3 regions of the Xanthomonas sp. AC360 genome follow, and region 3 is predicted to be linked to each of the others. Evidence: predicted binding sites of a transcription regulator. Region 3 holds the regulator's gene; each other region holds the start of a gene.

Region 1 (7,603 bases), 1.2 Mb from region 3:
TGCCGGCTCGTCCTTCTTCGGTGTATCGGCCACCATGGCTTCGGTGGTGATCATCAGGCCGGCGATCGAGGCTGCGTTCTGCAGCGCCGAACGGGTGACCTTGGTCGGGTCCAGGATGCCGAATTCGACCATGTCGCCGAACTCGCCGTTGGCGGCGTTGTAGCCGTAGTTGCCGGTGCCTTCCTTGACCTTGTTCAGGATCACGGACGGCTCTTCGCCGGCGTTGGCCACGATTTCGCGCAGCGGGGCTTCCATGGCGCGCAGGGCGATCTGGATGCCGTGGGTCTGGTCTTCGTTGGCACCGGTCAGGTTACCGACGGCCACCAGCGCACGCACCAGGGCCACACCGCCGCCCGGGACCACGCCTTCTTCGACGGCTGCACGGGTAGCGTGCAGGGCGTCTTCGACGCGTGCCTTCTTTTCCTTCATTTCGATTTCGGTCGATGCGCCGACCTTGATCACTGCAACGCCACCGGCCAGCTTGGCCACGCGTTCCTGCAGCTTCTCACGGTCGTAATCGGACGAGGTGTCTTCGATCTGGGTCTTGATCTGGCCGACGCGCGACTCGATCGCGGCCGAATCGCCAGCGCCGTCGATGATGATGGTGTTCTCCTTGGAGACCTGCACCTTCTTCGCACGGCCCAGGTCCTTGATCGTGGCCTTCTCCAGCGCCAGACCCACTTCCTCGGAGATCACGGTACCGCCGGTCAGCACGGCCATGTCTTCCAGCATCGCCTTGCGACGGTCGCCGAAGCCCGGTGCCTTGACGGCCACGACCTTGACGATGCCGCGGATGGTGTTGACCACCAGGGTCGCCAGCGCTTCGCCTTCGACTTCTTCAGCGACGATCAGCAACGGCTTGCCGGCCTTGGCCACGCCTTCCAGCACGGGCAGCAGGTCGCGCACGTTGGAGATCTTCTTGTCGTGCAGCAGGATGAACGGGTCGTCCAGGTCGGCCGACTGGCTCTGCTGGTTGTTGATGAAGTACGGGGAGAGGTAGCCGCGATCGAACTGCATGCCCTCGACCACGTCCAGCTCGTTTTCCAGGCCCGAACCTTCTTCAACCGTGATCACGCCTTCCTTGCCGACCTTCTGCATCGCTTCGGCAATGATGTTGCCGATCGATTCGTCCGAGTTGGCCGAGATGGTGCCGACCTGGGCAATTGCCTTGTCGTCGGTGGTGGGCTTGGACAGGTTCTTCAGCTCGACGACCGCAGCCTTGACGGCCTGGTCGATACCGCGCTTCAGATCCATCGGGTTCATGCCGGCAGCCACGGCCTTGACGCCTTCGCGGATCAGGGCCTGAGCCAACACGGTGGCGGTGGTGGTGCCGTCGCCAGCGTTGTCGTTGGTGCGCGACGCGACTTCCTTCACCATCTGCGCGCCCATGTTCTCGAACTTGTCAGCCAGTTCGATTTCCTTGGCGACGGAGACGCCGTCCTTGGTGATGGTCGGGGCGCCGAAGCTCTTCTCGAGCACGACGTTGCGGCCCTTCGGGCCCAGGGTCGCCTTGACGGCATTGGCAAGAATGTTGACGCCACGCACCATACGGTTGCGTGCGTCTTCACCGAAACGAATGTCTTTAGCAGCCATTTGTATGTAACTCCGGAAATGGGGAATAGGGAATGGGGAATCGGTAGATCAACAGCGTGAATCGGGGCGGGGTGGGATGGCGAAGGGCGTTAGCCGCTTTGCCCATTCCCGATTCCCAACTGCCGATTCCCGGCGCATAGCGCCTGATTAGCCGATGACTGCCAGGATGTCGTCTTCGCGCAGCACCTTGTACTCGACGCCTTCGGACTTGTAGCTGCTGCCGGCGTACTGGCCGTAGATGACCTTGTCGCCAACCTTGACCACCGGCGCGCGCAGGCTGCCGTTGTCCAGGGGCTTGCCGGCGCCGATGGCGATGACTTCACCCTTGGTGGACTTTTCCTTGGCGGAGTCAGGAATCACGATGCCGCCGGCGGAAACTTCGTCGGCTTCGATCGGCTTGACTACAACGCGGTCGTGAAGCGGCTTGATGCTCATAGATAAGACCCTCTTAAGTGATTGATTGGTCTGGAAATTATCGGCGATGTTAGCACTCGTATATGACGACTGCCAGCACAGCGCGCGGAAAAAACCCGACAGAGCGGGTGCGGGCCAGAGATTGTGCTGGGCGGGCAGCTTTCAAGGGCTGGCGGCAAAAAATTTTCATCCGGCCGTCTCATCCGGCGGGCGAACCGCGGCAAAAACACACCGGGCAAGCCGTCGTCGGGGCGAACGTGAGCGGCGTGCAGGAGCTGGATGTTGCGACCCAACGCCACAGAGCGCCGGTGACTGTCGCCGCGTGCCGATTCCGGGCAGCGGCTGCGCCCACCGACCGTACATGCAGCCGGTGCTACTCGCTCTAAAAATGGAACCAGGTTCCACCGTTTGTCATGCACAGGCTCTACAGTCGGGACAGCATTCCCCGATCACAAGGAGCTGTCGATGAGGTTGCCGTTCCGTAGTCTTCCACTGGCCTGCGCCATTGTCCTGGCCGTCCCCACCGCCCACGCCGCGGTGTTCATCAACGAACTGCATTACGACGACGCGGGCGCCTCCGGCGATACCGGCGAAGGCGTGGAAGTGGTGGCCACCGCCGGCGAATCGCTGAACGGCTACCGGATCTATCTGTACAACGGCAGTGCCCCCAGCGCAGCGGTGAGCTACGCCAACACGGCGGTGCCGGCGGGCAGCCTGGTCAGTTGCGGTAGCCAGGTGCGCATTGCCACCGTCAGCTACGCCAGCAACGGCGTGCAGAACGGGCCCAACGACGGCGTGGCGCTGGTGAACCCGAGCGGCCAGCTGGTGCAGTTCCTCAGCTACGAAGGCGCCATCACCGGTAGCGGCGGCCCGGCGGCCGGCGTCACCAGCCAGAACCTGCCGGTCAGCGAGAGCAACAGCAGCGCGGTCGGCAGTTCGCTACAGCTCACCGGCACCGGCAGTGCGGCAGCCAACTTCAGCTGGGCGGGCTCGGCGGCACAGACCTTCGGCGCCTGCAACCGCGGCCAGACCTTCAACGGCAGCGGCGGCGGTGGCACCACCGGCGCACCGACGATCACCAGCACCACGCCGACCCAGGGCGCGAGCGGCTTCCCGGCGGCCGGCGATCTGGCAGTGGGCTTCAGCGAGACGGTGACGCTGAGCAGCGGCGCCTTTGCGCTGAGTTGCGCCAGCTCCGGGACGGTGGCACTGAGCTACCCGACCAGCGGCACCCGCTTCACCCTGTCCACCAACACCGCCTTGGTCGGCGGCGAACGCTGCGCCCTGGCGATCACCGCCAGCGCCATCCGCGATGCCAGCGGCTTGAGCCCGGCGGCCAATCAGTCGATCGCCTTCACGGTGGCGACCGCCGGAGGCGGCGGCACCGGCTACTACTCGCGGGTCAACACCACCAGCCCCAGCCAGTTGCGCTGCTCGCTCAATGCCACCATTCGCGGCCACACGGTCTATCCCTACAGCGGGACCGGCACCAGCACCTGGACCATCCTGGAGATGGCAGACGAGGACCCCAACAACAGCGGCCGCATCCTGGACGCCTACCGTAACCGCAGCTACGCCAAAGTCAGCGACCGGGCCGGCACCGGCAGCGGCCTGACCTATAACCGCGAGCACACCTGGCCCAACTCGCTGGGCTTCGGCAGTGCCACCGGCGACCGCGGCCTGCCGTACGCGCCCTACACCGACACCCACATGCTGTATCTGACCGACACCACCTTCAACGCCGACCGTGGCAACAAGCCCTACGCCACCTGCACCAGCAGCTGCGGCGAGCGGGTGACCGAGGTCAACGACGGCAGTGGCGGCGGCAGCGGGCGCTATCCGGGCAATTCCAACTGGGTACGCACGTCCGATGGCAACGGCGGCACCTTCGAGGTGTGGGGACGGCGCAAGGGCGACATGGCGCGCGCAGTGATGTACATGGCGATCCGCTACGAAGGTGGCACCGACGCGTCCACCGGCCAGTCCGAACCGGATCTGGAGCTCACCGACGACCGCAGCCGGATCGTGCAGACCTCGTCCTCGCCCGCGTACATGGGCCTGTTGTCGACGCTGCTGGCCTGGCACCAGGCCGACCCGCCGGACGATGCCGAGCGTGCGCGCAACCAGGTGGTCTTCAGCTTCCAGGGCAACCGCAACCCGTTTGTCGATCACCCCGAATGGGCCACCGCCGGCCTGTTCAATTCGGCCAAGCCGGCCAGCTGCCAGCTGGCCAACTGAGACCCACCGGCCCGGCGCGTGCTGCGTCGGGCCGGTGTGGCTGGAGCGCTTTTCAGCGGAGACCGACAGCGACGGCGCGCTATGCGCCGTGCGCCGTGCGCCAGCGCCAGCGCCAGTGCCAGTGCCAGTGCCCGCGATCGTCGACCGGCAGCATCTCGCCAATCGCACGTCCCTTGCCGCCCTGCATTGCACGGCGGCCCATGGCGCAGGCGCCGCGAATACCGGCGTTAGCCAGTCGGTCATGCAACTCGCAGACCCGGCGCATCGCCCTGCCGGACCTGGGACGTTGGTCGCTCCAACCCATCTCTGCTGTCGGAGCGGGATTCTCTAGCTGATCGCGAATTAGCGCGGCTAACACCACGTAGCGAGCAGTGGTCAGACAGGCGTGGGCGGCGCGCTCAAAACCGGAGTGCACGCGTGGTCCATACCGCACTCAGCACCGAGCATTGGCCGCGTCCGCTTTGGGGTGAACACAGTCGGTTTGTCAGCTGTTCGTCGCCTCGTTGCCTCTGCGCAAATCTGGTGTTGGCGCCGCGCGCGGTCCAGGCACGCATCGCACAGCGCTGCATTCGACGCTGGCGAGTCACCCGGCGTACTGCGTTCGTCGGCGTGCATGCCGATGCCCTCAAAGCAGCCCAGCGCGCCGCTTTGGCTACCCAACGACCACGGCGGCGCTAACGCATCGCCCGTCTGCAGCGGCAATCCAGCGAAGTTGACGCCTTGTTCCGGAATGTGCGGTCGATCCCCCGCAGGCAGGGGATTACACTGCCGAGCCGAATGAACGCCTCTTCCCTCCATCTGTTGTTCAGTACCTGCCCGGACGCCGACAGCGCCGACCGCATCGCGCATGCCTTGCTCGACGAACGGCTGGCCGCCTGCGTCACCCAGCTGCCCGGCGCACAATCGCTGTACCGCTGGAACGGGGCGATCGCGCGCAGCACCGAAGTGCAGCTGCTGATCAAGACCTGGGAAGACCGCCTGCCAGACGCCATCGCGCGGCTGCAGGCACTGCATCCGTATGAACTGCCGGAGGCGGTCGCTGTCCAAGCCAGCGCCGGGCTGCCGGCGTATCTCGATTGGGTCCGGGCCGACACCCGCAAGGAAATTTGACGTCCATGAAGTCTTTGTCCCGCTGGATCGCCCGCTGCGCACTGCTGTCCGCTCCTGTCATCGCCGCCTCGCTCGCACTGGTGGCACCTGCCGCGCAGGCGGTCAGCGAGGCCGACCTGCTGCCGGTCAACCAGGCTTTCGTGCTCAGCGCCCAGGCCGACAGCCGCGACAGCATCGGCCTGACCTGGAAAATCGCGCCGGGCTATTACTTGTACCGGCACCGCATCAGCGTCAAATCCGGGCAAGGCTTTTCTGCGGGCGACTTGACCCTGCCGGAAGGCGAGAGCAAGCACGACGAGTTCTTCGGCCAGGTGCAGACCTACCGCAAGCAACTGCAGGCCACTCTGGCCGGCAAGGCCGATCCGGCACTGAAAACCGCGGTCCTGCAGGTGCAATACCAGGGCTGCGCCGATGCCGGGGTGTGTTACCCGCCGCAACGGCGCGAGATCCGCGTGACCCTGCCCGACGCGCAAGCGGCTGGTGCAGCCGCTTCCACGCCGCAACGCGAGAATCTGGGGGCGCTGGTGCCGCGCGCTGCGCCAGGTCCGCGCCTGTTCGGGGCGCCCGGCCAGACTGCCGGCGTAGATGCACTGCCGCTGCCGGCCGAGCAAGCCTTCACCTTCGAAGCCATCGTCGGCGACGGCAACAGCCTGCTGCTGCGCTTCACCCCGGCGCCGGGCTATTACCTCTACCGCGACCGCACCTCGCTGGCGGTGGAAGGCAGCAGTGGCGTGCGCACCGGGCTGCCGCGCTGGCCACAGGGCAAGACCCACCGCGATGAACACTTCGGCGATGTGGTGGTGTATTTCGACCAGGCCGAAGTCACCTTGCCGCTGCTGCGCGAGCGTGCCGACCCGGCACGCGTGACCCTGGTCGCGACCTTCCAGGGCTGCCAGACCGATGGCATTTGCTATCCGCCGATGACCCGCCGCGTGACGCTGGACCTGCCCGCCGGCACGGTGTCGCCGCAGAACCAGGCGCAAGCCGCTCCGCTGATGATCTCGCCGCTGGCCGCCGGGCAAACGCCGCCCGGGCCCGCCCCGGCAACGGCATCGGGCAGCAAGACGCAGCTCGCGCCGACAGCGGCGGCCGACAACCCGCAGCGCACCCAGCCGCCGCACACCGACAAGGGCCTGCTGGCAATGCTGGCGCTGGCGCTGCTCGGCGGGCTGGTGCTGAACCTGATGCCGTGCGTGCTGCCGATCCTGTCGCTGAAGGTGCTGGGCCTGGCCCACAGCGGCGAGAGCCGCAGCCACGCGCGCAGCCATGCCATCTGGTATTCGCTGGGCGTGCTGGTGTCCTTCGCCGCCATCGGTGGGCTGGTGATCGCCCTGCGTGCGGCCGGCCAGGCGGCCGGCTGGGGCTTCCAGCTGCAGCAGCCGTGGTTCGTGGCGGCGCTGGCGTATCTGATGTTTGCGGTGGGCCTGAGCCTGTCGGGCGTGTTCACGCTGGGCAGCAATCTGGGCGGCATCGGCCAATCGCTGGCCGCGCGCAATGGCCCGTTGGGCGATTTCTTCACCGGTGTGCTGGCCTGTGTGGTCGCCAGCCCCTGCATCGCCCCGTTCATGGGCACCGCCCTGGCCTATGCCTTCACCGCGCCTGCGCTGCTGGCGATGCTGGTGTTTCTGGCGCTGGGCCTGGGCCTGGCGCTGCCGTTCCTGTTGATCGGCTTCATCCCGTCGCTGGCGCGGCGCCTGCCCACGCCCGGTGCGTGGATGGAAACGCTCAAGCAGGTGCTGGCGTTCCCGATGTATCTCACCGCGATCTGGCTGCTGTGGGTGCTGGGCAAACAGCGCGGCGTGGATGCGCTGGCCCTGATGCTGGTCGGCGCCACCCTGCTGGCGCTGGGTCTGTGGTGTTTCGAGCGTAGCCGCTGGAACAGCAACCGCACGGGCATGCGCCTGGCGGTGGCGATGCTGGTGCTGGCCATCGTGCCGGTGGTGGGCGTCACCCGCCTGCGTTTGCCGGCCGCCACCGCTGCCAGCGAAGGCGCGGTCGCGTTCTCGCCGCAGCTGCTGGACCGTCTGCGCGCCGACAACCGGGTGGTGTTCGTCAACATGACCGCGGACTGGTGCGTGACCTGCAAGGCCAACGAAAAGAACGTGCTCAGCAGCGCCGAGTTCCGCGATGCGCTGCGCCGCGTGGATGCGGTCTACATGAAAGGCGACTGGACCAATGTCGACCCGGCCATCAGCACCTTCCTCGACCAGCACCAGGCAGTCGGCGTGCCGCTGTACGTGGTGTACGG
Region 2 (7,603 bases), 2.6 Mb from region 3:
CGCTGCTTGGCATCGGCGCGGTGCTGGTGGTCGGCAACACCGTGCGGCTGGACATTCAGTCGCGGCGCGAAGAGATTGGCGTGCTGCAATTGCTCGGTGCCAGCGATGGCTTCATCCGTCGCCCGTTCCTGTATCTGGGTGCGTGGTACGGGCTGGGCGCTGGCGCTGTTGCGCTCGCTCTCATCGCCGCCTCGGGCTTGGCATTGCGCGCGCCATTGGCCACATTGGCCGATAGCTACGGCAGTTCCTTTACCCTGCACGGGCTGGATCTGCTGCATTCTGTGATGGTGCTGATCGGCACCCTGGTGCTGGGTTGGCTGGGCGCCTGGCTGGTGACCGGCCATTTCCTTCGTCAGACCCGTCCCACCGAGACCTGAGGCCTGCCATGCATCCACCAGATCTCAAACACCTGATCAGCGACGCACCACGTGTGATGGTCGTCGATGGTTCGAAGCTGGTACGCAAGCTCATTGCCGACGTGCTCCGGCGCGACCTGCCCAATGTGCAGGTGATTGGCTGCGCCAGCATTGCCGAAGCGCGCGCTGCGCTGGAGTCCGGTGCGGTGGATCTGGTGACCACCTCGCTGTCCTTGCCCGATGGCGATGGCCTGACCCTGGCGCGCAGCGTGCGCGAAGCGGCCGGCCAGGCCTATGTGCCGGTGATCGTGGTCTCCGGCGATGCGCAGCAGCATCTGGTCGAGCGTCGTTTTACCGAGTACGTCACCGATTATTTCGACAAGGCGCTGGGCCATGAAGCCCTGGCGACCTTTATCCGCGGTTATGTGCAGCCCGAGCCGGTAGTGGGCGCCACCGTGCTCTACATCGAAGACAGCCGCGTGGTGGCCGAGGCGACCAAGCGCATGCTCGAGCGCCAGAGCCTGAAAGTGGTGCACGTGCTCACCGCCGAGGATGCGTTTGCGCTGCTCACCGCCGAATCGCTGGGCCGCACCGAGCGCCGTATCGACGTGGTGCTGACCGACGTGACCCTGAAAGGCGAGCTCAACGGCCGCGATGTGGTCGAGCGCATCCGCATCGATTTCGCCTACGGCAAGCGCCGCCTGCCGGTGCTGGTGATGACTGGCGACACCAATCCGCGCAACCAGTCCGAACTGCTGCGCGCTGGCGCCAACGATCTGGTGCAAAAACCCATCGAAGAGCGCCTGCTGGTGACCAAGGTGTTGTTCCAATTGCGGCTGGCACGCCTGGAAGATCAGGCCATCACCCTATGACCGAAGTGGAAGGGCGTATCCAGCTGGAACCGTCGTGGAAGGCAAAGGTGGGTGACTGGTTGCTGCGCCCGGAGATGCAGGAGCTGTCGGCCTTTCTGCGCCAGCGCAAGGCGGCTGGCGCGCGGGTGTTCCCGCCCGGCCCGCAGATGTTTGCCGCCTTCGATGCCACCCCGTTCGAGCAGGTCAAGGTGGTGATCCTGGGCCAGGATCCGTACCACGGTGAGGGCCAGGCGCACGGGCTGTGTTTTTCGGTCCTGCCCGGCGTGCCGGTGCCGCCGTCGCTGCTCAATATCTACAAAGAAATTCAGGACGACCTCGGCATCCCGCGGCCCGATCACGGCTATCTGATGCCGTGGGCGCGCCAGGGCGTGTTGCTGCTCAATGCGGTGCTGACGGTGGAACAGGGCCGGGCAGGCGCTCACCAGAACAAGGGATGGGAAGGTTTCACCGACCATGTGGTGGAGACGCTCAACCGCGAGCGCGAAGGCCTGGTGTTCCTGCTCTGGGGCAGCTACGCGCAGTCCAAGGGCAAGGTCATCGACCAGGCACGCCACCGCGTGTTCAAGGCGCCGCATCCTTCGCCGTTGTCGGCGCATCGCGGCTTTCTGGGATGCAAGCATTTCTCCAAGACCAACGAGCATCTGCAGCGCCGCGGTATCCAACCGGTCGATTGGTCATTGCCGCCGCGCAACGCGTTGGATACAACGTCGGCCGCCGGCTGAACAACCCTTGCGCACGCGCATTTCGCCACAGGTTTGTCACGGTCTGGGCAGGGGCGCAGTGGTAGCGTAGGGCTTGAATTCGGGGAGCTGCGCGGTAGAACGCCGCCAAGGCTGAAAGCCCGAACGTCCTATAAATGGAACGCTGGGAACTCTTTCTGTACCCAGCAGTCCAATAGTTCGACTGCTAAGATGGTGCCTATGAACCAGACTACCTCGACTGCCCTTGTGGCAAACAATCTCCCGATTCCCAGTGCGCTCGGTTCGCTGGACGCCTACATCGGTGCCGTGCACCAGATTCCGGTGCTGTCGGTCGATGAGGAACAGAATCTGGCCCGCCGCTTCCGCGACGAGCTGGACCTGGACGCAGCGCGTGAATTGGTCCATTCCCATCTGCGCTTCGTGGTGCACGTGGCCCGCGGTTACAACGGCTACGGCCTGCCGCTGGGCGACCTGATCCAGGAAGGCAATATCGGCTTGATGAAGGCGGTCAAGCGCTTCGACCCGGAAATGGGCGTGCGCCTGGTCAGCTTCGCGGTGCACTGGATCCGTGCCGAAATGCACGAGTTCATTTTGAAGAACTGGCGCATCGTCAAGGTCGCCACGACCAAAGCGCAGCGCAAGCTGTTCTTCAACCTGCGCAAGTCCAAGACTCGTCTGGGCTGGCTCAACGCCTCCGAAGTGACCGCGGTCGCCAAGGACCTGAACGTCTCCGAGCGTGAAGTGATGGAGATGGAGTCGCGTCTGTCCGGCCGGGATATCGGCTTCGACGCGTCGTCGGATGAAGATGACGATCATGGTCCGCCGTCGCCGGTCAGCTATCTGGTGGCCAACGAAGAAGACCCGTCGCAGGCCTATGAGCGGCACGACAGCGAAGACAACCAGCTGCAGTTGCTGCGCGAAGGCATGGCCGGTCTGGATGCGCGCTCGCGCGATATCGTCAAGCGCCGCTGGCTGGATTCGGAGTCCAAGGTGACGCTGCAGGAGCTGGCCGACGAATACGGCGTGTCGGCCGAGCGTATCCGCCAGATCGAGGCGAACGCGCTGAAGAAGATGAAGGCACTGTTCGTCGCCTGATCGGTTCGATCACGCGGTACATGCTGCACGAACGGCCCGGTTGATCCGGGCCGTTTGCGTTGCGGGTCGGCAGCGCAAACAGTCTCGTAGAAGCTGATGCACCGTCCGGATGATGCGGACGGTATCGCGGCTTTGGCCGATGACGACTATTCCGGCAAGCGGGCCACCGGCAGATGCCAGCCATAACGGATCGCCATAAAGCGCAGGCCAAAGCACACGCCGGCACCGGTTGCCAGCGACCAGGCTTGCGGCACGCCGAGCACGTGGCCGACGGCCACCAGGCCGCCACCGGCAAGCGCGGCGACCGCATATAACTCCGCTTGCAAGACTACCGGCGTGCGGGCGACCAGCAGGTCGCGTGCGATGCCGCCACCGATGCCGCTGAGCATGCCCAACAACGTGGCGCTCAACGGGCTGAGGTTGTAGTCCAGCGCCTTGCTGGTGCCGTAGACCGCAAACAGCGCCAGACCCGCCGCGTCGAAAATCTGCACCGGGTTGCGCAGGCGCTCCACTGCCGCGTGCCAGTAAAACCCGGCGACGCCGGCCAGGCAGGCGGTGAGCAGATACTGCGGGTGGACCAGTGCCGCCGGCGGGGTGGCGCCGATCAACACATCGCGCACGATGCCGCCGGAGACAGCGGCCGCGCACGACAGCACCAGCACGCCGAATAGGTCCAGGCGGTTGCGCACTGCCACGGTCGCGCCGCTCAGGGCGAACACGAAGGTGCCGAGCAGATCCAGCAGGAACAGGACAGTTGCCACACGTAGACCGTCGAATCAGGCCGCACAGCATCGCGCACGGCCGGTGGCGCTGTCATCCGTCCTTGGTGTTGGGCGGCGGGTCGTCGGTTGCGCCACCGAAGATGATGCGTGCGGCGCGTTGGTAGCTCCAGTACGCCATCGCCCAGTTCACCAACACCACGAAGCGGTTGCGGAAGCCGATCAGGAAGTAGACGTGCGCGGCCAGCCAGAACCACCACGCCACGATGCCGGACAGCTTCAGCTTGCCCACGTGCACGATGGCGGCCATGCGGCCGATGGTGGCCAGGTTGCCGAAGTCCTGATACCGGAACGCGGCCGCCTCCTGACCGCGCTGGCGCGCACGGATCGCCTTGGCGATGTGCTTGCCCATCTGCTTGGCTGCCGGCGCCACGCCCGGCACCGGGCGACCGTTCTGCTGCACCGACGCCAGATCGCCGCCGACGAAGATCTCCGGGTGGCCGGGCACGCTCAGGTCCGGCGCCACCAGCACGCGGCCGGCGCGATCCAGCGGCACGCCCAGGGTGCGCGCCAGCGGCGAGGCGGCCACGCCGGCGGCCCATACCACGGTGCGCGCGGGGACGAAGCTGTCGCCAAGCTGGTAACCCAGCGCATCGATATGGGTCACCGGCGTGCCGGTGTGGACTTCCACACCCAGCCGCTCCAGCTGCTTGCGCGCCTTGTCGGTAAGATCGTCGGGGAACGACGGCAACACGCGCGGGCCGGCTTCGACCAGGCGCACGCGCGCCTGGCGCGGGTCGATGTGGCGGAATTCGTTCTTGAGCGTGTGGCGTGCGATCTCGGCCAGGGTGCCGGCCAGCTCGACACCGGTGGGGCCGCCGCCGACTACCGCAAAGCTCAGCCAGGCCGCACGCGCGGCTGGGTCGGATTCGGCCTCGGCCCGCTCGAAGGCCAGCAGCAGCTTGCGGCGCAGCACCAGCGCGTCGTAGAGGGTCTTCAAGCCGGGCGCATGTTCGGCCCACTGGTCGTTGCCGAAGTAGGCATGGGTGGCGCCGGTGGCCAGCAGCAGCATGTCGTAGCCGAGCGTCTTGCCATCGGTCAGTACCACTTCGCGACGGGTTGGCGCGATTTCGGCCACATCGCCAAGTAACACTTCGACATTGCGCTGCTCGCGCAGGATGTGGCGCAGCGGTGCGGCAATATCCGGTGCCGACAGCCCGGCGGTGGCGACCTGGTACAGCAACGGTTGGAACAGATGGTGGTTTTGCCGGTCGATCAAGGTGATGCGGATGGCGGGGTCATCGAGCGCGCGGGTCGCCCACAAGCCGGCGAAACCGCCGCCGACCACAACCAGATGCAAGGAGGCGGGGGAGGGAGATGAGGTCATCGTAGGTCCGATGGAAGGCAACGCGGGCACGACAGAATGCCAAATTCCCAATGAACATGACGCGTTGGCGCCGCGTGGCTGCGGCATCATGTCGCATCCACTTCTGACGGCCATCGCATGTCCTCATTGCCACCGCCCTTGCCACCGCTGCCGCCAGCCGCCATGCCCACCGCAGCGCCGGCTGCCCCGCCCGCGCCTGTGGCCAGGAAAAAGCTCAGCAGCGTGGCGATCGGCCTGATCGGCGTGCTGGCTTGCGCAACGCTGTTCGGGATCGTGGTCCTGGCAGCGAGCGTGTGGCTGCTCGGCATCGGCTGGTCGCTGTTTACCGATCAGGCGCGTACTGCACTGCAAGCCGACGCCGTGGTGCAGGAACATATCGGCCAGATCCACACGATGCGGGTCGATCTGTACCGCACGAGTCTGGCGGAGGGAAGCGAGGAGTTTGTGTTCAATGTGGAAGGCGATCGCGGCGCCGGCCGCGTGCAGGCCACCTGGGTCAGTGCCGACTCCGAGCAGGAGATTCTGACCGACGGAGAACTCATCATGCGCGATGGCAGGCACTTCGCGCTGCCGGCCGCGGACGATAGCGAGCTCGAAACCGAAACCGAAACCGAAACCGAAACCGAATCAGAGATAGAAACCGAATCGGAAATAGAAACCGAATCGGAGATGCAAACCGACGCGGGCACGTCTTTGGAGGAACGCGCATGACCGACAATCCCGACAAACGGATCGCCTTGCTGATCGATGCCGACAATGCGCCGGCCGGCAAGATCGATGTGGTGCTGGCGGAAGTGGCGCGTTATGGCGTGGCCAACGTGCGCCGCGCCTACGGCAACTGGAAGAGCCCGCACCTGAAAGGCTGGGAAGCGGCCTTGCACGATTATGCGATTCGGCCGATTCAGCAGTTTGCCTATAGCTCCGGCAAGAACGCCTCGGATATGGCGATGGTGATCGATGCGATGGACCTGCTGTACGCGCGCAATCTGGATGGGTTTGCGATCGTCTCCAGCGATGCGGATTTCACCCCGTTGGTGATGCGTCTGCTCACCGATGGCATGAAGGTCTATGGTTTTGGCGAGAAGAAAACCCCGGCGCCGTTCGTCAATGCCTGCTCCAAATTCACCTATGTGGAAGCGCTGGGCGAGCAAGCCGCCGCGGCCCGCGATACCGCGGCCGGGCGCAAGGATGCCACCGCGCTGCGCAGCGATACGCGCCTGGTGCAGATGCTGCGCAACGCCATCGTCAGCGCATGCGAGGACGATGGTTGGGCCTTGTTGAGCGCGGTGGGCAAGCAGGTGGCTAACCAGGCTTCGTTCGATCCACGCAATTACGGCTATCGCAAACTCAGCGATCTGGTGCGCGCGATCGGCCTGTTCGAGCTCAAGCTGGACGAGCAGGCCTTGTGGGTGCGCGATACGCCCAAGGGCAGCGACAATCGTGCGAAAACTGCCGTGCCTGCCGTTGCACCGGAACCACAAGCCAGCTCTAAGCGTGCAGCGCGCGCAACAGCCAAACCCGCCACCGGAAAATGACGATGACGCACGACGCGATGGCTCCCGCTGCACAGCCGACGATCACGCTCTGGGGGCGTCGTAATTCCACCAATGTGCGCAAGGTGTTGTGGTGTGCCGAAGAAGCCGGTGTGGCCTATACGTCGATCGAAGTGGGCGGCGCCTTTGGCGGCAATGACACGCCGGCCTATCGCGCGCTGAATCCGAACGGCGTGGTACCGACCTTGCAGGATGGGGAGTTGGTGGTGTGGGAATCCAATGCGATCGTGCGGTACCTCGCCGCGCAGTACGCACCGGCGTTGTATCCGCCATCGCCGGCCGAGCGCGCAGTGGGCGATCGCTGGATGGACTGGACCACCTCCACCTTTGCCAGCGTGTTTCGCGACCTGTTCTGGGGCGTGCTGCGCACACCCGAGGCCGAGCGCGATGCCGCACGTATCGCTTCAGCACTGGCGCAGTCGGGCGAGCTGCTGGCACGCGCCGATGCGGCATTGGCGCAGCAGCCGTATCTGTCCGGCGAGCGCTTCGCGATGGGCGATATTCCGCTGGGCAGTTTCATCTATGCATGGTTCGAAATGCCGATCGAACGGCCTGCGTTGCCGCATTTGCACGCGTGGTATCAGCGCTTGCGCACACGGCCTGCATACCAACGCGGCGTGATGACGGCGCTGACTTGAGTTTCGAGCCACCGCTCAGGCCAGCGTTGTTCATTGCAGGCACCGAACGCGCCGCCGACCCCACATGCTTCTGCAAGTGACGTGGGCCTTGTACATCGCGCGGCGCTGATAGCGCGCGTTGTCGTAGGAGCGCACCTGGGCGCGACGCAACGTGACCGGGAATGCCCTCGCGCCCAGGTGCGCTCCTACAGAACCTGGGTACACCGCGCCACGTGCGTCTGGCTGCAACTCCGTCTGCGATACGCCCTGCGCTAATACAGATCGATCGGGTCCACATCCAGC
Region 3 (7,603 bases):
GGTGGACGTGTAGTCCCAACGCTGCGCATGGAACGGGTCGGGAATCGACGGAGTACCCAGCAACGCGCTGACCTGCTGCTTGCTCTGGCCGACCTGCAGTTGCTCCACGGCATTCTGTTTGATCAGATTGCCCTGGTAGATCGGCTGCTTGTAAATGATGCCGCAGCCAGCGGTGGAAAGAGCAACGGCGGCGACCAGCAGGAGATTGCGCATCGGGGAATAAGTGCTGAGGAAATCACGCCGATGATACACTCCCGCCGGTCGCCGCGACCCGTTTGATGGCAGCTGGCGCTAAATCGCCAATGAACGGAGAACATATGGAAACCCACGACCTGCGCAAAGTTGGGCTCAAGGTGACCCATCCGCGCATGCGGATCCTGGAATTGCTCGAGCAGAAGAGCAGTCATCATCACCTCAGCGCAGAAGACATTTATCGGCAGCTGCTCGATCACGGCGACGAGATCGGGCTGGCAACGGTGTATCGCGTGCTGACCCAGTTCGAGGCCGCCGGTCTGGTGCTCAAGCACAATTTCGAAGGCGGCCAGGCCGTGTACGAGCTGGATCGCGGCGGCCACCACGACCATATGGTCGATGTGGACACCGGCCACGTCATCGAATTCGAAAGCGAAGAGATCGAGGCACTGCAGCGTCAGATTGCCGCCAAGCACGGCTATGAGCTGGAAGAGCATTCGCTGGTGCTGTACGTGCGTAAAAAGCGGCCGCGCTAAGCGCGCGTCATCGCGTACGGCAACGACAAGGCGGCTTCGGCCGCTTTGTGCGTTTTTAGGTGCAGTTCGTGATGATTCGCTGGCGTCTGTGTGCTCCCATCCGCCCTTCTGGCACATGCGGGTGAAGCGCGCTGGCGGAGCGCTTTCCTGGGCGGACTCGCTGCCAGTCCTGCAGAGCAAAGTCCGCGTCTGGGAGCCGGTGACAAAAGGGAGCGAGCAGTGATCAGGCGGGTGTGGGCGGCGCGCTCAGAACCGGAGTGGGCATGTGTCAATGCCACACCGAGCACCAAGCACCAAGCACCAAGCACCAACACCAAGCACTGGCAGCGCCTGCCTGGCGGTGAGCGCAGTCAAGGTTGCCAGCCGCTCCAAGCCGGAGGATGGGCGGACGTTGCGTCGGTTGATTGCTGCAATGCCCGGAACCGCCAGCAGAGGCTGCGATAACGCATTGACACCGCAGCCTCCGCAATAGACCTCGATCAGGCGCTCTGCAACAGCTTGCGGGCTGCCGCGCGCGCTTCCTTGCTCACTTCCACACCGCCGAGCATGCGGGCCAGCTCTTCCTGGCGCGCCTGCGGGCCGAGCAGCTCGACCGCGCTCTGGGTCATGCCGTCTACCGGCGCCTTGCTGACCCGGTAATGCGCGTGGCCCTTGGCCGCGACCTGCGGCAAGTGGGTGACGCACAGCACCTGGCGCTCTTCGCCCAAGGCGCGCAGCTTCTGGCCGACGATATCGGCCACCGCGCCGCCAATGCCGGAATCGACTTCGTCGAAGACCATGGTCGGCACACTGTCCAGGCCGAGTGCGGCCACTTCGATCGCCAACGAAATCCGCGACAGCTCACCACCCGAGGCCACCTTGCGCAGCGCGCGTGGCGGCTGGCCGGCATTGGCGGCGACCAGGAATTCCACCCGCTCGGCGCCGTTGGGATCCGGGCGCTGTGTCTCCTGCGGCTGCAGCTGAATCAGGAATTGCCCGCCGCCCATGCCCAATTCGCCGATCAGTGTGGTGGTGGCCGCGGACAAGGCTTCGGCGGCGGTCTTGCGACTGTCGCTGAGCACGCCGGCGGCGCTGCGCCAGGCGCCGGTGGCGGACTCGATGTGCTTGTCCAGCTGCTGCAGGCGCTCGTCGGCACCACGCAGGCTTTCCACTTCCAGACTCATGCGCTCGCGGTGGGCGGCCAGCTCGTCCGGGGCGACACGGTGTTTGCGCGCCAGGTCGTGCAGGCGGCCGAGACTGCGTTCCATCGCTTCGAACTGGGCCGGGTCGGCGTCCAGGTCGTCGCGCACGCGGTCGAGCAGGGCCAGTGCTTCTTCGATCTGGATCACGGCGCTGTCCAGCAGCGCGTCCACCTCGCCCAGGCGCGGCTCGTGCTCGGCGACGCGGGCCAGGTCGTGGCGGCTGTCCTGCAACAAGCCCAGTGCCGACGCGCCGTCATCGCCGTTGAGCTGCTGGGCCACGCTGTCGCAGGCGCCGATCAGCGCGGTGGCATGCGCCTGACGGCGGTGATTGACGTCCAGGGCCGCGATCGCGGCCGGGTCCAGGTCCTCGCGTTCCAGCTCGCCCAATTGATGTTCGAGAAAACCGATGCGGTCGGAGACATCGCCCTGCGCAGACAGCGCGTCGCGCTCGTCCAGCAGCGCCTGCCAGCGCTGGCTGGCCTGACGTACCTGCTCGCGCTGGGCGCTGTTGCGGGCGTAGGCGTCGAGCAGGGCGAGCTGGCTGTGGCGGGCCATCAGGGCCTGGTGCTCGTGCTGGCCGTGGATTTCCACCAGCCGTGACGCCAGTTCGGCCAATTGCGAAGAGGTCACCGGGCGGCCGTTGATCCAGGCACGCGAGCCGCCGTCGGCGCGAATGATGCGGCGCAGCTGGCATTGGGCCTCGTCGTCCAGCTCGTTGTCGGCCAGCCAGGTCAGGCCCGGGTGCGCGGCCGGCAGCTGAAACTCCGCCGACAGCTCGGCGCGGTCGGCGCCATGGCGCACGACGCCGCTGTCGGCGCGCAAGCCGGACAGGAAGCCCAGCGCGTCCACCATCAGCGACTTGCCGGCGCCGGTTTCGCCCGACACCACGGTCATACCCGGCCCGAACTCCAGTTCGGTGGCGCGGACAACGGCGAAATCCTTGATCGAGAGGTGTCTGAGCATGAGAGCCGAGTGTGAATGCGTTGGGGAAGCTTAGGGCAGGAAGGTGCGGTCGGGGAGTCGGACGCTTGCCATCCCCGGGGCCAGACATTATCTATGCCCAGTCTCACCGGATGATCCCATGCGCGCGTCCCAGTCCCCAATGCTCGACCCCCGCGCCCGCCAGTTGCTGCGCACCTTGATCGCACGCTACATCCGCGATGGCGAGCCGGTGGGCTCGAAAACCCTGGCCCAGCATGCCGGGCTGGATGTGAGCCCGGCGACCATCCGCAATATTCTGGCCGATCTGGAGGACGTGGGGCTGCTCAGCTCTCCGCACACCTCGGCCGGGCGCATTCCCACCGCGCATGGCTACCGGGTGTTCGTCGACAGCCTGGTGCAGATGCAGCCGCCCGGCGAAGAAGAGGTGCGGCGCCTGCGCGCGGAGCTGGCCAGCGGCAATGGCACCCAGTCGCTGCTGGGCAGCGCCTCGCAGATGCTGTCGGCGATGAGTCACTTCGTGGGGGTGGTCAGCGCCCCGCGCCGGGAGCAGTTCGCGTTCCGGCATATCGATTTCGTGCCCCTGGATGCGCGGCGGGTGCTGGCGATCCTGGTGTTTGCCGACAACGAAGTGCAGAACCGGGTGATCGAGCCGCGCCGCGCCTACGAGCCGGCCGAGCTGGAGCGGGTGGCCAACTACCTCAATGCGCAGTTCGCCGGGCGCGCGCTGTCGGACATCCGCGCCTCGCTGCTGCGCGAACTGCGCGTGGCCAAGAACGAAATGGAGCAGTTGCTGGCGCACAGCGTGGACCTGGCCAGCGAGGCGCTGGTGCCGGCCGAGGCGGATGACATGGTGATGGCCGGGCAGACCCGGCTGATGGGCGTGCAGGACCTGTCGGACCTGGACCGGCTGCGCGAGCTGTTCGAAGCCTTCGCCAGCAAGCGCGAGATCCTGCAGCTGCTCGAACGCACCATCCAGGCACCGGGCGTACGGATCTTCATCGGTGAGGAGACCGGCATGGTGTCGCTGGAAGACGTCTCGCTGGTCACCGCACCGTATGCCGCCAATGGCCAGGTGCTGGGCGTGCTGGGGGTGATCGGGCCCAAACGCATGGCCTACGACCGCCTGATTCCGCTGGTGCAGACCGCCGCCCAGGTGCTGGGCGCGGCCATGGAGCCGCCCGGCACGCGATAACCAGCGGCAATCGAAGTCATCGTTTTGCTTGAAACGCGGCCGAGCGCCCACATACGGGGTGACGTTGGGGCGGGCGTTCCGCTTGCCCGGGAACTGCATATGAACCAAGACCACCCCGAATTCGACTCCGAAGACCTGTCCCAGAATCCACCCGAGACCGATCCGCTCAAGGCCGAGATCGAGTCGCTGCGCAGCGAGATCGCGCTGGTCAAGGCCGACGCCCTGCGCGAGCGCGCCGACCTGGAAAACCAGCGCAAGCGCATCGCGCGCGACGTCGAGAACGCGCGCAAGTTCGCCAACGAGAAGCTGCTGGGCGAGCTGCTGCCGGTGTTCGACAGCCTGGACGCCGGGCTCACCGCCGCCGGTACCCAGCCCAGCCCGCTGCGCGATGGCCTGGACATGACCTACAAGCAATTGCTCAAGGTCGCTGCCGACAACGGCCTGACCCTGTTGGACCCGGTTGGCCAGCCGTTCAACCCCGACCAGCACCAGGCGATCAGCCAGGGCGAGGCCGAAGGCATTGCGCCGGGCCACATCGTGCAGGTGTTCCAGAAGGGCTACCTGCTCAACGATCGCCTGCTGCGCCCGGCCCTGGTGGTCGTGGCCAAGCACGACTGATTGCCAGCGCCCGGCTGAACTGCCGGGCGCGCCGTTAGAACACAGATGCGCACAGATGGCTTGAACACCTGCGCGCCACCCCCACATCTCAGCCAGACCCGGCGTCGCCGGACACAGCTACAGAATCATCAGGAGCGTATCCATGGGCAAGATCATTGGTATTGACCTCGGCACCACGAACTCGTGCGTGGCGATCATGGACGGCGGCAAGGCCCGCGTCATCGAAAATTCCGAGGGCGATCGCACCACGCCCTCGATCGTCGCCTACACCAAGGACGGCGAAGTGCTGGTCGGTGCCTCGGCCAAGCGCCAGGCGGTGACCAACCCGAAGAACACCTTCTACGCGGTGAAGCGCCTGATCGGCCGCAAGTTCACCGACGCCGAAGTGCAGAAGGACATCTCGCACGTGCCGTACGGCATCCTGGCGCACGACAACGGCGACGCCTGGGTGCAGACCAGCGATTCCAAGCGCATGGCGCCGCAGGAAATCTCCGCGCGCGTGCTGGAAAAGATGAAGAAGACCGCCGAAGACTTCCTCGGCGAGAAAGTCACCGAAGCGGTAATCACCGTGCCGGCGTACTTCAACGACAGCCAGCGTCAGGCCACCAAGGACGCCGGCCGCATCGCCGGTCTGGACGTCAAACGCATCATCAACGAGCCGACCGCCGCAGCCCTGGCCTATGGCCTGGACAAGAACGGCGGCGATCGCAAGATTGCGGTGTACGACCTGGGCGGCGGTACCTTCGACGTGTCGATCATCGAAATCGCCGAAGTCGATGGCGAAAAGCAGTTCGAAGTGCTGGCCACCAACGGCGACACCTTCCTGGGCGGCGAAGACTTCGACAACCGCGTCATCGAATACCTGGTGGACGAGTTCAACAAGGATCAGGGCATCGATCTGCGCAAGGACCCGTTGGCGCTGCAGCGCCTGAAAGATGCCGCAGAGCGCGCCAAGATCGAGCTGTCGACCAGCCAGCAAACCGAAGTGAATCTGCCGTACGTCACCGCCGATGCGTCGGGCCCGAAGCACCTCAACATCAAGTTGACCCGTGCCAAGCTCGAAGCGCTGGTGGAAGACTTGGTCAAGAAGTCGATCGAGCCGTGCCGCACCGCGTTGAACGACGCCGGCCTGCGCGCCAGCGACATCAATGAAGTGATCCTGGTCGGCGGTCAGACCCGCATGCCGAAGGTGCAGCAGGCGGTTGCCGATTTCTTCGGCAAGGAACCGCGCAAGGACGTCAACCCGGACGAAGCCGTGGCCGTGGGCGCTGCGATCCAGGGCGGCGTGCTGGCTGGCGACGTCAAGGACGTGCTGCTGCTGGACGTGACCCCGCTGTCGCTGGGTATCGAAACCATGGGCGGCGTGTTCACCAAGATCATCGAAAAGAACACCACCATCCCGACCAAGGCTTCGCAGACCTTCTCCACCGCCGAAGACAACCAGTCGGCCGTGACCGTGCACGTGTTGCAGGGTGAGCGCGAGCAGGCCCGCTTCAACAAGTCGCTGGCCAAGTTCGACCTGTCCGGCATCGAGCCGTCGCCGCGCGGCATGCCGCAGGTGGAGGTGTCTTTCGACATCGACGCCAACGGCATCCTGCACGTGTCGGCCAAGGACAAAAAGACCAACAAGGAACAGAAGGTCGAGATCAAGGCCGGTTCGGGCTTGTCGGACGAAGAGATCCAGCGCATGGTCGCCGACGCGGAAGCCAACCGCGAAGAAGACAAGAAGTTCCAGGAGCTGGTGCAGACCCGCAACCAGGCCGATGGTCTGATCCACGCCACCCGCACCGCGATCACCGAGCATGGCAGCAAGGTCGGTGGCGATGTGATCGGCAAGGTGGAAGCGGCGCTGTCGGATCTTGAGACCGCCATGAAGGGCGACGACAAGGCGCAGATCGACGCGCGCAGCAAGACGCTGGAAGAAGCCGGCCAGTCGCTGTACGCAGCGGCCGCCGCGGCAGAGCAGGGCGGCAACGCCGATGCGGCCAGCGGCAATGCGCAGGCCTCCAAGGCTGCCGATGACGTGGTGGACGCCGAGTTCACCGAGGTCAAGGACGACAAGAAGTAAGCCGTGATTTGGGAGTCGGGCGTGGGGAGGGGCAGGCGCTAAAGCGCATGCCCCTCCCGCCCGATATCCTCTACGCGTCGCGTCGCCAAGGCGGACCAGCAGCATGCTGTCCGCCTTCGCGTTTCAAACGAATCACGAATCACGAACCACGAATCCCCGCTTATGAGCAAACGCGATTACTACGAAGTGCTGGGCGTTGCCCGCGGTGCCAGCGACGAAGAGCTGAAGAAGGCCTATCGCCGTTGCGCCATGAAGCACCACCCGGATCGTAATCCGGGCGACGCCGCGTCCGAGGCGCTGTTCAAGGAGTGCAAGGAAGCCTATGAAGTGTTGTCGGACGGCAACAAGCGCCGCGCCTACGATGCGCATGGCCACGCGGCCTTCGAGCACGGCATGGGCGGTGGTGGCGGTGGCGGGCCTGGCGGCCCCGACATGGGAGATATCTTTGGCGATATCTTCGGCAATATTTTTGGCGGTGGCGCCGCCGGTCCGCGCGCTGCGCGACGTGGCGCCGACGTCGGTTACGTACTGGAACTGGATCTGGAAGAAGCCGTCGCCGGCATCGAGCGACGCATCGAGATTCCGACCCTGATCGAATGCGAACCCTGCCACGGCAGTGGCTCGGAAGACGGCAAGGTCGAGACCTGCGCCACCTGTCATGGGCGCGGCCAGGTGCGCATCCAGCGCGGCATCTTTGCCATGCAGCAGAGTTGCCCGCACTGCGATGGCCGCGGCACGCTGATCCAGAACCCGTGCAAGACCTGCCACGGCGCCGGTCGCGTGGAAGAAGACAAAGTGCTGTCGATCAAGGTGCCGGCCGGCGTGGATACCGGCGACCGCATCCGGCTGGCAGGCGAAGGCGAGGCCGGTCCGG

What was found. Region 3 encodes HrcA, which represses chaperone genes, less so after heat shock. Its sites were predicted from a motif close to TTNGCACTCNNNNNNNNNGAGTGCNAA; they were not measured.
Region 1: ACZZ0O_RS08855 (co-chaperone GroES) is a predicted target of HrcA. The motif match lies at 2,078-2,104, and genes of this name have one in related genera.
Region 2: rpoH (RNA polymerase sigma factor RpoH) is a predicted target of HrcA. The motif match lies at 2,112-2,138, and genes of this name have one in related genera.

What each region holds. Positions count from the first base shown of each region.
Region 1 covers NZ_OZ409846.1:2,057,306-2,064,908, reverse strand. Annotated here, with positions in the region: gene groL (chaperonin GroEL) at 1-1,593, opposite strand, end outside; gene ACZZ0O_RS08855 (co-chaperone GroES) at 1,741-2,028, opposite strand; gene ACZZ0O_RS08850 (endonuclease) at 2,473-4,245, shown strand; gene ACZZ0O_RS08845 (hypothetical protein) at 4,325-4,447, opposite strand; RNA gene ACZZ0O_RS08840 (sX9 sRNA) at 4,595-4,671, opposite strand; gene cutA (divalent-cation tolerance protein CutA) at 5,023-5,355, shown strand; gene ACZZ0O_RS08830 (protein-disulfide reductase DsbD family protein) at 5,361-7,603, shown strand, end outside.
Region 2 covers NZ_OZ409846.1:663,402-671,004, reverse strand. Annotated here, with positions in the region: gene ftsX (permease-like cell division protein FtsX) at 1-377, shown strand, start outside; gene ACZZ0O_RS02935 (response regulator) at 386-1,228, shown strand; gene ung (uracil-DNA glycosylase) at 1,225-1,950, shown strand; gene rpoH (RNA polymerase sigma factor RpoH) at 2,149-3,024, shown strand; gene ACZZ0O_RS02920 (trimeric intracellular cation channel family protein) at 3,171-3,785, opposite strand; gene ACZZ0O_RS02915 (NAD(P)/FAD-dependent oxidoreductase) at 3,838-5,130, opposite strand; gene ACZZ0O_RS02910 (hypothetical protein) at 5,248-5,841, shown strand; gene ACZZ0O_RS02905 (NYN domain-containing protein) at 5,838-6,665, shown strand; gene ACZZ0O_RS02900 (glutathione S-transferase family protein) at 6,668-7,321, shown strand; gene ACZZ0O_RS02895 (primosomal protein N') at 7,573-7,603, opposite strand, start outside.
Region 3 covers NZ_OZ409846.1:3,230,043-3,237,645, forward strand. Annotated here, with positions in the region: gene ACZZ0O_RS14005 (outer membrane protein assembly factor BamE) at 1-213, opposite strand, end outside; gene fur (ferric iron uptake transcriptional regulator) at 318-728, shown strand; RNA gene ACZZ0O_RS14015 (sX9 sRNA) at 926-993, opposite strand; gene recN (DNA repair protein RecN) at 1,208-2,872, opposite strand; gene hrcA (heat-inducible transcriptional repressor HrcA) at 3,012-4,043, shown strand; gene grpE (nucleotide exchange factor GrpE) at 4,143-4,661, shown strand; gene dnaK (molecular chaperone DnaK) at 4,804-6,729, shown strand; gene dnaJ (molecular chaperone DnaJ) at 6,892-7,603, shown strand, end outside.